Linked DNA regions of Calidifontibacter indicus. The protein of the gene in region 2 interacts with the protein of the main gene of each other region in a pairwise test. Links are inferred from orthologs where the notes say so. Each region holds a gene or a part of one and is shown on either strand. Other genes may lie near its edges.

Evidence for each region. Proteins that work in one complex are often made in the same cells at the same time.
Region 1: the proteins of rpe (region 2) and eno interact in binary tests that used the Escherichia coli proteins (3 or more experiments, as listed by UniProt). The link is inferred for Calidifontibacter indicus from one-to-one orthologs.

Annotation. Positions count from the first base shown.
Region 1 is NZ_QTUA01000001.1:1,302,996-1,309,869, forward strand. Bases 2,522-5,309 are described here. They hold eno (phosphopyruvate hydratase), read left to right. Parts: upstream 2,522-3,167; coding sequence 3,168-4,451; downstream 4,452-5,309. Other genes in these bases: DFJ65_RS06265 (nucleoside triphosphate pyrophosphohydrolase), read left to right, coding at 2,522-3,053; DFJ65_RS06275 (FtsB family cell division protein), read left to right, coding at 4,513-5,058; DFJ65_RS06280 (DUF501 domain-containing protein), read left to right, coding at 5,055-5,309. In the rest of the region: mfd (transcription-repair coupling factor), read left to right, coding at 1-1,481; DFJ65_RS06260 (hypothetical protein), read left to right, coding at 1,550-2,062; more of DFJ65_RS06265, read left to right, coding at 2,076-2,521; more of DFJ65_RS06280, read left to right, coding at 5,310-5,585; DFJ65_RS06285 (Ppx/GppA phosphatase family protein), read left to right, coding at 5,582-6,538; DFJ65_RS06295 (Bax inhibitor-1/YccA family protein), read left to right, coding at 6,778-6,874. UniProt on the Escherichia coli protein: Catalyzes the reversible conversion of 2-phosphoglycerate (2-PG) into phosphoenolpyruvate (PEP). It is essential for the degradation of carbohydrates via glycolysis.
Region 2 is NZ_QTUA01000001.1:2,097,621-2,104,485, forward strand. The notes cover bases 1,846-4,624. They hold rpe (ribulose-phosphate 3-epimerase), read left to right. Parts: upstream 1,846-2,796; coding sequence 2,797-3,453; downstream 3,454-4,624. Other genes in these bases: DFJ65_RS10005 (RsmB/NOP family class I SAM-dependent RNA methyltransferase), read left to right, coding at 1,846-2,751; DFJ65_RS10015 (hypothetical protein), read right to left, coding at 3,467-3,859; DFJ65_RS10020 (HNH endonuclease signature motif containing protein), read right to left, coding at 3,906-4,624. Outside these bases: DFJ65_RS09995 (HAD family hydrolase), read left to right, coding at 1-231; fmt (methionyl-tRNA formyltransferase), read left to right, coding at 281-1,216; more of DFJ65_RS10005, read left to right, coding at 1,213-1,845; more of DFJ65_RS10020, read right to left, coding at 4,625-5,423; DFJ65_RS10025 (hypothetical protein), read right to left, coding at 5,627-5,935; bifunctional diaminohydroxyphosphoribosylaminopyrimidine deaminase/5-amino-6-(5-phosphoribosylamino)uracil reductase RibD, read left to right, coding at 6,299-6,865. UniProt on the Escherichia coli protein: Catalyzes the reversible epimerization of D-ribulose 5-phosphate to D-xylulose 5-phosphate.

The DNA.
Region 1 (6,874 bases), 790 kb from region 2 along the record:
TGCTGGTCAAGCAGCACTTCAGCACCTTCTCCGAGCGCTACGCCGGATTCCCGGTGGTGGTGAAGGCGTTGTCCCGGTTCCAGAGCGACAAGGAGGCCCGCGAGGTGATCGACGGCCTCGCGACCGGCGCGGTCGATCTGGTGATCGGCACCCACCGGCTGCTGTCGAAGGAGGTGCAGTTCAAGGACCTCGGATTGGTCGTCGTCGACGAGGAGCAGCGGTTCGGTGTCGAGCACAAGGAACAGCTCAAGCAGATGCGCACGGCGGTCGACGTGCTCGCGATGTCGGCGACGCCGATCCCGCGCACCCTGGAGATGGCGGTCACCGGCATTCGCGAAATGTCGACTCTCGCAACGCCGCCCGAGGAGCGCCACCCGGTGCTCACCTTCGTCGGTGCCTACGACGAGAAGCAGATCGTGGCGGCGATCCGGCGCGAGCTGATGCGTGAGGGCCAGGTCTTCCTGGTGCACAACAAGGTGCAGACCATCGAGAAGGCGGCCTCAAGGTTGCGTGAGCTCGTGCCCGAGGCGCGCATCGGCACCGCCCACGGAAAGATGGGCGAACACCGCCTGGAGGAGGTCGTCGTCGACTTCTGGGAACGGCGGCTCGACGTGCTCGTCTGCACCACGATCGTCGAGACCGGTCTCGACATCTCCAACGCCAACACGCTCATCGTGGAGCGCTCCGACGTGCTCGGTCTGTCGCAGCTGCACCAGCTGCGCGGACGCGTCGGACGCGGCCGCGAGCGCGCGTACGCCTACTTCCTGTACCCGTCCGAGAAGCCGCTCACCGAGACCGCGCACGACCGGTTGCAGACCATCGCCCAGCACACCGACCTCGGTGCCGGCATGCAGGTGGCGATGAAGGACCTCGAGATCCGCGGCGCCGGCAACCTGCTCGGCGGCGAGCAATCGGGCCACATCGCAGGCGTCGGGTTCGACCTCTACGTGCGCATGGTGGGAGAGGCCGTCGCCGACTTCCGCGGCGACGAGCCCGACCGCGGGCCGGCCGAGATCAAGATCGAGCTGCCGGTCGACGCGCACCTGCCGCACGACTACGTGCCGGGGGAGCGGTTGCGCCTGGAGGCCTACAAGAAGCTCGCCACCGTGGCGACCGAGCACGAGCTCGCAGAGATCGCCGACGAGCTGAACGACCGTTACGGCGCGCCGCCGGAGCCGGTGCAACACCTACTCGAGGTGGCCCGGCTGCGGGTGCTCGCCCGCCAGGCCGGCATCGGCGACATCGGCACGCAGGGCAAGTTCGTCCGCTTCGGTCCGGTCGAGTCGCTGCCCGAGAGCCGCCAGCTGCGACTTGAGCGGCTCTACAAGGGCGCCAAGCTCAACCCGGCGCTCAAGACCATCCTGGTGCCGGCCCCGATGACCAGCCCGGTCGGCGGCAAGCCGGTGCGCAACACCGAGGTGTTGACGTGGGCGGCCCAGCTGATCCGCAGCATCCTGCTCGACGACGCGGCCGCGGCGTGACGGCCGCCGTCGATGGCACAGCCGGTCGTGGCAAGATGAACCCGCTCAACAGCTCCCGAGAGGAACCCATGTCTCGTCCCGCTCTGCGCGTCACCACCGTTGCTGCGGCCCTGGTGGCCGCGACCGCACTGTCCGGCTGCGGCGACACCAGCGGTGGCACCGCTGCTTCCTACAAGGGCGAGAAGATCAGCACCGAGCAGGTGCAGGATGCCGTCCGCGACATCACCACCGAGCAGCCGACGTCCCAGTTCGACCCGACGTCCGCGGCGATCTTCATGGTGCTCGGCAACGACCTGGAGAGCCTCGCGAAGAAGCACCGGGTCTACACCTCGGCCGACGTCGCCCGCCAGGCCTTCAAGAAGGTCACCAACCCCACCGACGCCGCGGTGCGGTCGGTGCAGGGCAGCTTCAACTTCACCTCGCTGCGCGACTCCGCGGCGGGCAACCCCGACCTGCAGAAGCTGTTCAAGGACGCCGACGTCATACTCAATCCGCGCTACGGCACGTGGGAAAAGGGCAAGGGCCCGGTCGACAACGCCAGCAACTGGATCAAGGGCTCTGCGGAGCCGGCGCTGAACTGAGCGCCCCGCGCCCATGGCCGGTTCGCTGACCCTGCTGGTCACCAGCCCTCGCACGCCCGCGGGCGTGCTCACCCGCGACGCCTGGCGCGCACTCGACACCGCCGACCTCGTGCTGGCGGCGGACGCCGACCACCCGACCCCGGCGGCGATCGCCGGTTCCGGTGTGGCGGTGGAGATCTCGGATCCTTCGTCGATGCCCCTGCTGGGGCGTTCGCTCGCCGAGGCGGCGGCCGACCGGCACGTCGTCTGGATCGTCTCGCCGGACGGCGACCCCGGACTCACCGACGCCCTCGCCGCCGAACTCACTCGGGCGGCCGACCCGGCGCCGGTCGAGATGCTGGTCGGCAGCTGGGACCTCCCGGGCGCCCGTCTCGCCGACGCGGTCAACGTGATGGATGTGTTGCGGTCACCGGGCGGCTGCCCCTGGGACGCGAAGCAGACTCACGAGTCGCTGGCGAAGTATCTGCTCGAGGAGGCGCACGAGACGGTCGAGGCGATCGACAACGGCGACCGCGACCACCTGCGCGAAGAGCTCGGCGACGTGCTGCTCCAGGTGCTGTTCCACGCCCGGGTCGCAGCCGACGACCCGGACGACCCGTGGGACATCGACGACGTCGCCGGTGGGTTGGTCGACAAGCTGCTGCGCCGCCACCCGCACGTGTTCGGCGACGGTGACGCCTCGACCCCCGAGGAGGTCGAAGCGAGCTGGGAGCAGATCAAGGCCGCGGAGAAGGCCGACCGCGCCGAGAGCGCGACGCCACTGCTCGAGGGCATTCCGCGCTCGCTGTCGACCCTGCTGATCGCCGACAAGGTGTTGGCGCGGCGTGAACGTTCCGGACTCACCGAGCTCCCCGACGACAAGACGGACGCCGACAACTCGGGCGCCGATCTCGGCGACCGGCTGCTCGCGCTGGTGGCCGAGGGACGCCGCACCGGCGTCGACGCCGACGCGGCCCTGCGCGACGCCGTGCGCCGGCTCGCCTCGGCCTGACCGAGCGCGCACTGTCTCGCATCGCCTGTCGCTACCTGTAGGTAGCTGCGGCCGCCGTTAGGGTGGTGCCCGTATCCGGAACCATCCATGTTTTCTCTTGAGCAGGAGCCTGCAGTGGCCAGCATCGACGCCATCATCGCCCGCGAGATCCTTGATTCCCGAGGCAACCCGACCGTCGAGGTGGAGGTGCTGCTCGACGACGGCACCGTCGGCCGCGCGGCCGTCCCCTCCGGCGCGTCCACCGGTCAGTTCGAGGCGGTCGAGCGCCGCGACGGCGACAAGTTGCGCTACCTCGGCAAGGGGGTCGAAGACGCCGTCGACTCGGTGATGGAGGAGCTCGCCCCGGCCCTGCTGGGCTACGACGCCGACGAGCAACGCCTCATCGACACGGAGATGATCGACGTCGACGGCACCGCCAACAAGGGCAAGATCGGCGCCAACGCGATCCTCGGTGTGTCGCTCGCGGTGGCCAAGGCCGCCGCCGACTCCGCCGGTCTGCCGCTGTTCCGCTACGTCGGCGGACCCAACGCCCACGTGCTGCCGGTGCCGATGATGAACATCCTCAACGGTGGGGCGCACGCCGACTCCAACGTCGACATCCAGGAGTTCATGATCGCGCCGATCGGCGCCGAGTCGTTCCGTGAGGCGCTGCGCTGGGGCGCAGAGGTCTACCACGCGCTGAAGAAGGTGCTGCACGACAAGGGGCTGGCCACCGGCCTCGGCGACGAGGGCGGGTTCGCGCCCAACCTGGAGTCGAACCGCGCCGCCCTCGACCTCATCCTCGAGGCCATCAAGGCCGCCGGTTACGAGCCGGGCAAGGACATCGCGCTGGCGCTCGACGTCGCGGCCAGCGAGTTCGGCGACAAGTCGGGTTACACCTTCGAGGGCAAGACGAAGTCGTCTGCAGAGATGGTCGACTACTACGCCGACCTGGTCGCCAACTACCCGCTGGTCTCCATCGAAGACCCGCTGGACGAGGAGGACTGGGACGGCTGGAAGGCGATGACCGAACAGCTGGGCGACAAGGTGCAGCTGGTCGGCGACGACCTGTTCGTCACCAACCCCGAGCGGCTGCAGCGCGGCATCGACTCCGGCACCGCCAACGCGCTGCTGGTGAAGGTCAACCAGATCGGCTCGCTCACCGAGACCCTTGACGCCGTCGACCTCGCCCACCGCAACGGTTACCGCTGCATGATGAGCCACCGTTCGGGTGAGACCGAGGACGTCACGATCGCCGACCTCGCCGTCGCCACGAACTGCGGCCAGATCAAGACCGGCGCACCGGCCCGCTCCGACCGGGTCGCGAAGTACAACCAGCTGCTGCGCATCGAGGAGGAGCTCGACGACGCCGCCGCCTACGCCGGCGCGTCGGCCTTCCCGCGCTTCGGCAAGAAGTAACCCCTCGGCCCGGGCGCCGCACGGCGCCCGGGCCGGAACAACCCGATCGAAAGTTGTTGGTATGACTCGCGATTCGCGACCTGCAGGACGCAGCAAGGCTCAGGCGGCATCCCGCCCGGCGGCCGCGCGCCGTGGCTCGACGCGTCCGCGGGCGGCGGGGGAGAGCTCGACCCGCGAGTCGGCCACCGGACGCCTCGCCGCGCTGCGCGCGCACAGCCGGCGCCGTCCGCAGTCGATGAAGCGGATGACGATCCTCGGTGTGCTGCTGATCTTCCTCGCGGTGATCATCACCCCGACCCTGAACAGCTACCTGCAGCAGAAGCACCAGATCGGGCAGCTCGGCGCCCAGGTCAAGCAGCAGCAGGGCGACGTCAGCACCAAGCAGACCGAGCTGAAGAAGTGGAACAGCGACTCTGCGTTCGTCAAGCAGCAGGCGCGTGACCGGCTCGGTTTCGTCACGCCCGGTCAGACCCTCACCGTGCTCGTCGACGAGAACGGAAAGGCGGTCGGCACCGTCGACCCCGCCGGCAAGAAGATCTCGACCAACCCCTGGTACGGCCAGGTGTGGCAGTCGGTCGTCGCGGCGAACCGGGGCGACAAGAAGTGACCGAGGTGAACGCGCCGGACATCGATCCGGCCGACCTGGCCGCGGTCGAACGACAGCTCGGACGCCTCCCGCGCGGTGTCGTGGAGATCGCCGGACGCTGCCCGTGCGGCTGCCCCACCGTCGTCCGCACCCTGCCGCGGTTGCCCGACGGCACGCCGTTCCCCACCTCGTTCTACGCCACCTGCCCGCGTCTCACCGGCGCGATCAGCACCCTCGAGGCCGGCGGAATGATGCGCGAGATGACCGCCGAGCTAAAGTCCGACCCGGAGTTGGCCGCGGCCTACCGGGCCGCCCACGACGACTACCTGCGTCGGCGCGCCGAACTCGGTGACGTGGCGGAGATCGCCGGCATCTCCGCCGGCGGAATGCCCGACCGGGTGAAATGCCTGCACGTGCTGGTCGCCCACTCCATCGCGGTCGGACCCGGCATCAACCCGCTCGGTGACCGCGCGCTCGCGGCGCTGCCGAAGTGGTGGGAGAACGGTTGCTGTGCGGCGCTCGACGCCGGCGAGGAGGGGCAGGCATGAGGGTCGGCGCCGTCGACTGTGGCACGAACTCGATCCGTCTGCTGGTCGCCGATGTCGACGACGCGGGACGGTTGACCGACGTCGAGCGCACGATGCGCATCGTGCGTCTCGGGCAAGGGGTCGACGTCACCGGACGCATCGCCGACGAAGCGATGACACGCACCCTCGAGGCGGCCCGTGACTACGCGGCGACCTGTCAGCAACTTGGTTGTGAGGCAGTGCGATTCGTCGCCACCTCGGCTTCGCGCGATGCCTCCAACGCACATACCTTCATCGACGGTGTCGCCGAGGCGTTCGCCCACTGGGGCATCGCACCCGAGGTGATCTCCGGCGACGAGGAGGCCCAACTCAGCTTCCGCGGCGCCACCATCGACCTGCGCGGTTCCGACACGCCGCAGCCCTACCTGGTCGTCGACCTCGGCGGCGGCTCCACCGAGTTCGTGCGCGGCACCGACACCGTCGAGGCCGCGATCTCGATGAACATCGGCTGCGTGCGGATGACCGAGCGACACCTGCGCTCCGACCCGCCCACGCCGCAGGAGATCGACGCCGCACTGGCCGACATCAACGCGGCGATCGACGAGGCGGGGCGCACCGTCGACTTCACCGGCATCGGCAGCCTGGTCGGCCTCGCCGGCTCTGTCACGACCATCACCGCCAACGCCCTGCACCTCACCGACTACGACAAGGACGCCATCCACGGCGCACGACTTCCCGTGCAACGCGTCGTCGACTCCTGCGACGAACTGCTGCTCGCCACCCGTGCGCAGCGCGCCGCCCTGCCGTTCATGCACCCGGGCCGGGTCGACGTGATCGGCGCCGGCGCGCTGGTGTGGCGCACCATTGTCCAGCGGGTCACCGCCGAAGCCGGCATCGAGCAGACGGTCAGCAGCGAAAAGGACATCCTCGACGGAATTGCGTTGTCCGCAGAGCGAGCCGTCCCGCCTTCGTGAGCCTTCCGCTGTGCTCACCGAGGTGCCACCACCGACGGCACGTCTCCCGCATGATCGCCTACCCTGACTCTGCCCTCGTAGCCCAATGGCAGAGGCAGGCGCCTTAAAAGCGCCCAAGTGCGGGTTCGAATCCCGTCGAGGGCACGCCGCGGGGATGATTTCCCCGAGTTGAACGCTTTACTTGTGTAGTGAACTCATGCCCGCACCCCGTGGGCCGCCGATCGTGACGGAGGAGAGCGATGGCAACCAACCCGGTATTCGACCGGTTCGAGAAGGATCTGCAGCGCGGTGAGTATGCCGGTTTCGGCAACCGCCAGCAGCCGCAGTACGGCCAGT
Region 2 (6,865 bases):
GTCGTCTCCGGCGAGGAGGGCGTGGTCAAGCCCGACCCGGAGATCTGGGAGGTGCTCGCCGAACGCACCGAGCACATCGGCGGACTTGAAGACTTCCTGTTCATCGACGACTCGATCGCCAACATCCAGTCGGCCGTCGAGGCGGGTCTCGACGCGATCCAGTTCACCGGACCGCAAGACCTGCGGGCCGACCTCATCGCCCGCGGTTACAACCTCAAGCCGGTCGCGTGAGCAGGTTCGTCGAGCGCTCGGCCCGGTCGCTGCACACGGGGGAGTGACCATGCGCGTTGTGTTCGCCGGCACCCCCGAGCCCGCCGTCCCGTCGTTGGAGGCGTTGCTCGCCTCTCGGCACGAGGTGGTCGGTGTCGTCACCCGTCCCGACGCACCCGCCGGTCGCGGCCGCACGCTGCGTCCGTCGCCGGTGAAGGAGGTGGCGCTGCGGGAGGGCCTGCCGGTCGCCACCCCGAGGCATCCGCGCGACGACGACTTCCAGCAGTGGCTGCGTTCGCTGACACCCGACGTCTGCCCGGTGGTGGCGTACGGCGCCCTGGTGCCGCGTCCGGTGCTGGACATTCCGGTGCACGGCTGGGTCAACCTGCACTTCTCGCTGTTGCCGGCGTGGCGAGGTGCGGCGCCGGTGCAGCACGCGCTGCTGCACGGTGACGACGTCACCGGCGCGACGACCTTCCTGTTGGAGGAAGGCATGGACACCGGGCCGGTGCTCGGCACGATGACCGAGCAGGTGCGTCCGCGCGACACCGCCGGTGACCTGCTCACCCGCCTGGCCGGCGCCGGCGCCGGCCTGCTCGTCGCCACCCTCGACGCGCTGGACGACGGCACGATCACGCCGGTCGCGCAGCCGTCGGAGGGCATCTCGATGGCGCCGAAGATCACCGTCGACGATGCCCGAATCCGTTGGCACGAGCCGGCATTCGCAGTGAACCGCCGGGTGCGCGCGTGCACGCCCGCGCCGGGCGCGTGGACGATGTTCCGCGGCGCCCGGTTGAAGGTGGCCGAGGCCACCCCGGTCGACGCCGAAGTGGCGGTCGACGGCCTGGATGCGGGACAGTTGCGGGTCACCAAGAAGCAGGTCTTCGTCGGCACCGGTGCCGGTGTGGTCGAGCTCGGCGTGGTGCAGCCACACGGGAAGAAGGCCGTGGCGGCGGCTGACTGGGCGCGCGGCGCCCGCATCGAGGAAGGCGAGGGCCTGGAATGAGCGACCGACCGAATCACGGAGCGGACGGCTCGGACCCCGGCGACTCCGGGTATCGCAACGCCCGCGGACGGCAGCGGCCTGATGCGCGCCGCACCTCCGATCGCGCGCGGTCGGCGCAGGCACCGTCGCAGCGGCGGCGCACCGGCGACCCGACGCGTCGGATCGCCTGGGAGGTGCTGCGCGACGTGCACGAGAACGGCGCCTACGCCAACCTGGCACTGCCGAAGGCGTTGCGGCACAAGCGGATCGATGGTCGCGATGCCGCCTTCGCGAGCGAGCTCGTCTACGGCACGCTGCGCATGCGGGGGTTCTACGACAAGGTGATCGAACATGCGGCGGGACGCGGCGCCGCTCAGATCGACCCACCGGTGCTCGACACCATCCGGCTCGGCGCCCACCAGTTGCTCGCGATGCGGGTGCCGTCGCATGCGGCGGCTTCCGAGACGGTCGCGCTCGCGCGCGAGGTGAACGGCGCGGGAGCGGCGGGCTTCACCAACGCGGTGCTGCGCCGCATCAGCGAACGCACCCGCGAGGAGTGGGTCGCGCAGGTCACTGCCGGACGGCAGCCGCTCGATGCGCTGGCGGTCGAGCACTCGCACCCCGAGTGGGTCGTCCGCGCGCTGCGTGGTGCGTTGATCGGTTCGGGCGTCGCCGATGCCGAGTCGGCCGATTCCGAACTCGGTCGGTTGTTGGCAGCCGACAACGACCCGGCCGACGTGACCTTGGTGGCTCGGCCCCACTTGGCAACGGTGGAAGAACTCGTCGACGCCGGCGCGGTCGCCTCGACGCTCTCCCCGTTCGCGGCTCGGTTGTCCGGCGGAGACCCGGGCGCGATCCGTGCGGTGCGCGAGACCCGCGCGGCCGTGCAGGACGAGGGGTCGCAGTTGTTGGCGATCGCGCTCGCGTCGGTGCCGGTCGACGGCGACCAGCAGGAGTGGCTCGACCTGTGTGCCGGGCCGGGCGGTAAGGCAGCGCTGCTGGCTTGCCTTGCGGCAGAACAGGATTCGGTGCTCTTCGCCAACGAGGCGAGCGAGCACCGCACCGAGTTGGTGCGCCGCACGATGGACGCCGCGCTGCGCTCGGGCATCGAGGTGATGATCGGCACCGGCGACGGCCGCGACCTCGGCCGCGAGGAGCCGAACACCTACGACAAGGTGCTGGTCGACGCGCCGTGCACCGGTCTCGGTGCGCTGCGGCGCCGTCCGGAGGCTCGTTGGCGCAAGACCGCCGCCGATGTGCCGCCGTTGGCGACCCTCCAGGGCGAGCTTCTCGACTCGGCGATCGCGGCGACCCGTCCGGGCGGTGTCATCGGGTACGCGACCTGTAGTCCGCACACCGCGGAAACGGCTGCGGTGGTGGCCGACGCGCTGAAGCGCCACCCCGAGGTGGTGCAGGAGGACGCCCGTCCGTACTTCAAGGACGCCTCCGGCAAACAGATCGCCGATCTGGGCGACGGGCCGGCGGTGCAGCTGTGGCCGCACCTGCACGACACCGACGCGATGTTCTTCGCCTTGCTGCGCAAGACCGACAACTGACCCGAGCCATTCGAGACCCGAGGACACCGAAAACCATTGCCGCACATCCAGATTGCCCCGAGCATCCTGTCCGCCGACTTCGCCAACCTCGAAGCCGAGCTGAAGCGGATCGGCAACGCCGACTGGGCCCACGTCGACGTCATGGACGCCCACTTCGTGCCCAACCTCACCCTCGGTCTGCCGATCGTCGAGGCGCTGCTGAAGGTGTCGCCGATCCCGCTCGACTGCCACCTGATGATCGAGGACCCCGACCGGTGGGCGCCGCAGTACGCCGAGGCCGGAGCCCAGAGCGTGACCTTCCACATCGAGGCCGCGCACGACCCGGTGAAGTTGGCCCGAGCGCTGCGCGCCGCGGGCGCCCGCGCGTCGATGGCGATCAAACCGGGCACCGATTTCGCGCCGTACGAGGAGTTGTTGCCCGAGCTCGACATGGTGCTCGTGATGACCGTCGAACCCGGTTTCGGCGGCCAGTCGTTCATGGCCGACCAGATGCCGAAGGTGCGGCAGGTGCGTGACGCCGTCCGCAAGCACGGCGGAGAGATCTGGGTGCAGGTCGACGGGGGAGTGTCGGCCAAGACGATCGAGCAGTGCGCCGAAGCCGGCGCCGACATCTTCGTGGCCGGTTCGGCGGTCTACGGCGCCGACGACGCGGCCGCGGCCGTCGACGAACTGCGTTCTCTCGCAACGGCCTGCGCGCACTGACTCGACGGGCCTGTCAGAGGGAGCCGAGCCAGTCGGTCATCGTCGGGAAGTGCTCGACGGACGGGTGCTGGTGGAACACGCTCTCCCGAGCCGTGATGTCGCCGATTGTTGCAAGATGGGCGAGCGAGCCCTGGGTGGCTCGGGCCAGCGCCGCGCCCAACTCGACGAACATGCCACGGCCCTCGTGGTGCGTCGCGAGCACCGCCACGGCATCGGCGCGCAGGACCGCATCAATCATCCCCGCCGCCATCGCGGCCGAACGCTCCGGCTGAGAAGAGAACTTCGCGACGAACGACATGTCGCGCGTCCAGTCGAGGGCGAGTTCGTGCCCAGCTTCGTGGATGAGGGCGTTCGCCTCGCGCACGAGGTCTGCTGCTTCCAAGGGTGCAGCGACGTAGATCAACATGTCGACCACCTTGGCCCTGACCACCGACAGGCCCAGCCAGAATGCGTCAGGCTGATGCAGTAGCGGCACCTTGGTAGTGCCAGGTGACGCCGGTGTCGGTGACGGTGGCGGTGAGGTGGTCGCGGTGGACGATGCGGTGGTGGGTGCTGCACAACAGTGCACTGTTCTCGAGTGAGGTTTCGCCGCCTGCCCACCACGACTCGACATGGAGAACCTTCACCCCACGAAGTTCTCCGCTCGTTCCTCGCTCCGATACTTCGCGGGGACCCCAAAAACACTCGCACATGACGGGTGGTCTGTCGCAGCCTGCGTAGGTGCAGTGTTTGTCGCGGTGGATCACGGCTCTTCGCAGCTCGTCTTCCACCAAGCGTCGTTTTCGGCCGAGGTTGAGTGGTTGGTTCTTGGATCCGAGGACCATCGGCAGGATTTTCGCGTCGCAGGCGAGTTGTCGCACGGTGTCGGGGGAGACGCCGGTGCCGGTGTCGGTGATGCCGAGCCCGGCGAGGATCCCGGCGAGGACGAGGAAGTCGATCGTGACGACCAACGTGGCGGATCCGCGGTGTTTGATCTCCCGGTCTGCGTCGACGGCTTCGGCGCCGAGACCCAGCAGCAACACCAGGGCGTCGGCGCGACGCTTCCCGGCGCTCCTGGGGTCGGGCTCACCCGTCTTCTGTGACGTGCCGTCGGGGCCCGGGGTGTGCCGGTGGTGCGGATCACCGCAACACGCTGATTTCGGTGATGGTCCGGCGAGCGAGTCGACGGCCTGCTTCACCTGTTCGGCGTGATCGGGTGAGAGGTCGGCGGTGAACCTGACCATCCCGTTCGGTTCATCCGACCAGGACAAGGACTCAACCTTCTGGTGTGCGTCTTCGGCCTGGTCGAGCACCTCCTCGCCGTACTGAGCGAGGATCCGTTTGGTGAGTTCCCGGATAGTTTTGGCGCCGGCGCCGACGTCGAGGGTGAGTAACCAGCCGTAGATCTCCTCCCGGGTCGCGTCCGGCAGAACCGCCTTGATCTTGTCGATGTTGTCGAGACAGGTTTTGGCGATGGTGGTGTTGATCCGACCGGACTGCAACGCCTCCGCCAACGGCGCGTTGAGGGGTGAGCGGACCGCGTCGGCGATCTTCGCGATCCGCGACGCGCGCAAGGGTTCGAGACCGCACCGCGACACCAGTTCGTCGCCCCACGCGTCCACCGAACCTTGAGGTTGGTCGAGCGGCACGAGTGGCCCCGCAGCACTGACGGTGTCGGCACCGAGCAGTGCGGTGGTGGACTCGCCGGTCGACAGCCGTCGCACCCACTGGGTCGCGTCAGCAGCGGTGGACCGGTACACCGCACCCCGCTCGACCGCGTCAGTCGTGACCGCGACAAGTGTCGCCTCGGTCTGCTGGTGCACCAGGGCGAGGGACCGGGCCAGGGAAGTGAGTTCGGCGTCCGTGAGGTTGCCGGTCAACTGAGCCAGCCGGGTCACCGCAGCCAGCGCGTCCGAGACCACCGCGGCGCAGGAAGCGGCTTCACCCGGATACGAGTCGTAGAACGGCTCAAGCGATTCGTTGGTGGTCATGCCGGCGCCTCCTCCCCAGGTGCTTTCGGACTACCTCAATCGTACGCCTGTTCGAACCTAGTGGGAAGGCTTTGCACAGCGAATTCTGCTGATGCACACAAGAATTCGATACTCTCCGGTATCCACAGCCCCCGCAAGAAGGCGGGTTTGTCCACAGGGGAGCGATGGCCAGCCGGGCCCCTGTGCACATCGGCTCACAAGGGTCAGAAGGTGCCCTGCGGCGGCCGGCCCATTGCATCGACCAGCGGTGTGACCGAGGAATCGGACCCGGCGGCGATGCCGTCACGAGCACCCAGGCGGTCGGCCTCGGTGCGGTGGGCGCTCACCTTGAACTTGCCGATCAGCGACGCCACCTCGATGGTGATGCCGACGATCTTGTCGAGCATGTCGACGAGGTCGAGATCGGGCGCCGAGCCGTCATGGGTCACAACGGACGCAAGTGGTTGTGCGACAACGAAATCGCGCATCACGTCGACGTCGGTGAGGGTGTCGTGGGCAGGCAGGTACGGCATGGCTCACATCAGACCACGGCTGACGAAGCGGCGCACCGCACCCGTCCCGAAGCGCGACACCCCCGGTGGCGGGTGTCGGGACGTCGGTGCATACTGACCGAAGAAACGTGCTCCGGGGTCAGTGAAACTCTGAGCCGGCGGTGACAGTCCGCGACCCGCGATCCTCGCAAGAGGTGAGCGGTTGACCTGGTGGAATTCCAGGACCGACGGTGAAAGTCCGGATGGGAGGCGCACGTTCGAGGTTTGCTTCGGCAGACCTCGAGCACGCAGGTACCCCTGCGGATCGACTGCGATCCGCGCGGGGTGTCCTGACGTACGCCAACTCCCCGGGTCACGTCCGACGACGGACGACCGGGAGAGGCGATGGCGATCACCACCGCAGACGCTGCCTTCCTCGAGGCTGCCCTCGAACTGGCGGCCCGGGGCCCCGTCGTCGACCCCAACCCGCGGGTCGGGTGCGTGCTGGTCAACGACGGCGCAGTGGTCGGACGCGGTTTCCACCGGGGCGCCGGCACCCCGCATGCGGAGGCCGCAGCCTTGGCGGACGCCGGTGAGAAGACCCGTGGCGCAACGGCTTTCGTCACCCTCGAACCCTGCAACCACCACGGCCGCACCCCTCCGTGCGCCGCTGCGCTCATCGACGCGGGGGTCGTGCGCGTGGTCTACGCGGCCGCCGACCCGTCGCACGCGGCGGCCGGGGGAGCGCAGCGGCTGCGCGCCGCCGGCATCGCCGTCGAGCAGGCCACCGACGACATCACCGACCACGCCGCACGCGCCGAAGCTCTCAACCCGGGATGGACCTTCGCCGCCCGACACGGACGCCCCCTGGTCACCTGGAAGTCGGCGTCGACCCTCGACGGACGGGTCGCCGCGGCCGACGGCACCAGTCGGTGGATCACCGGCCCGGCATCGCGACAGGAAGTGCACCGG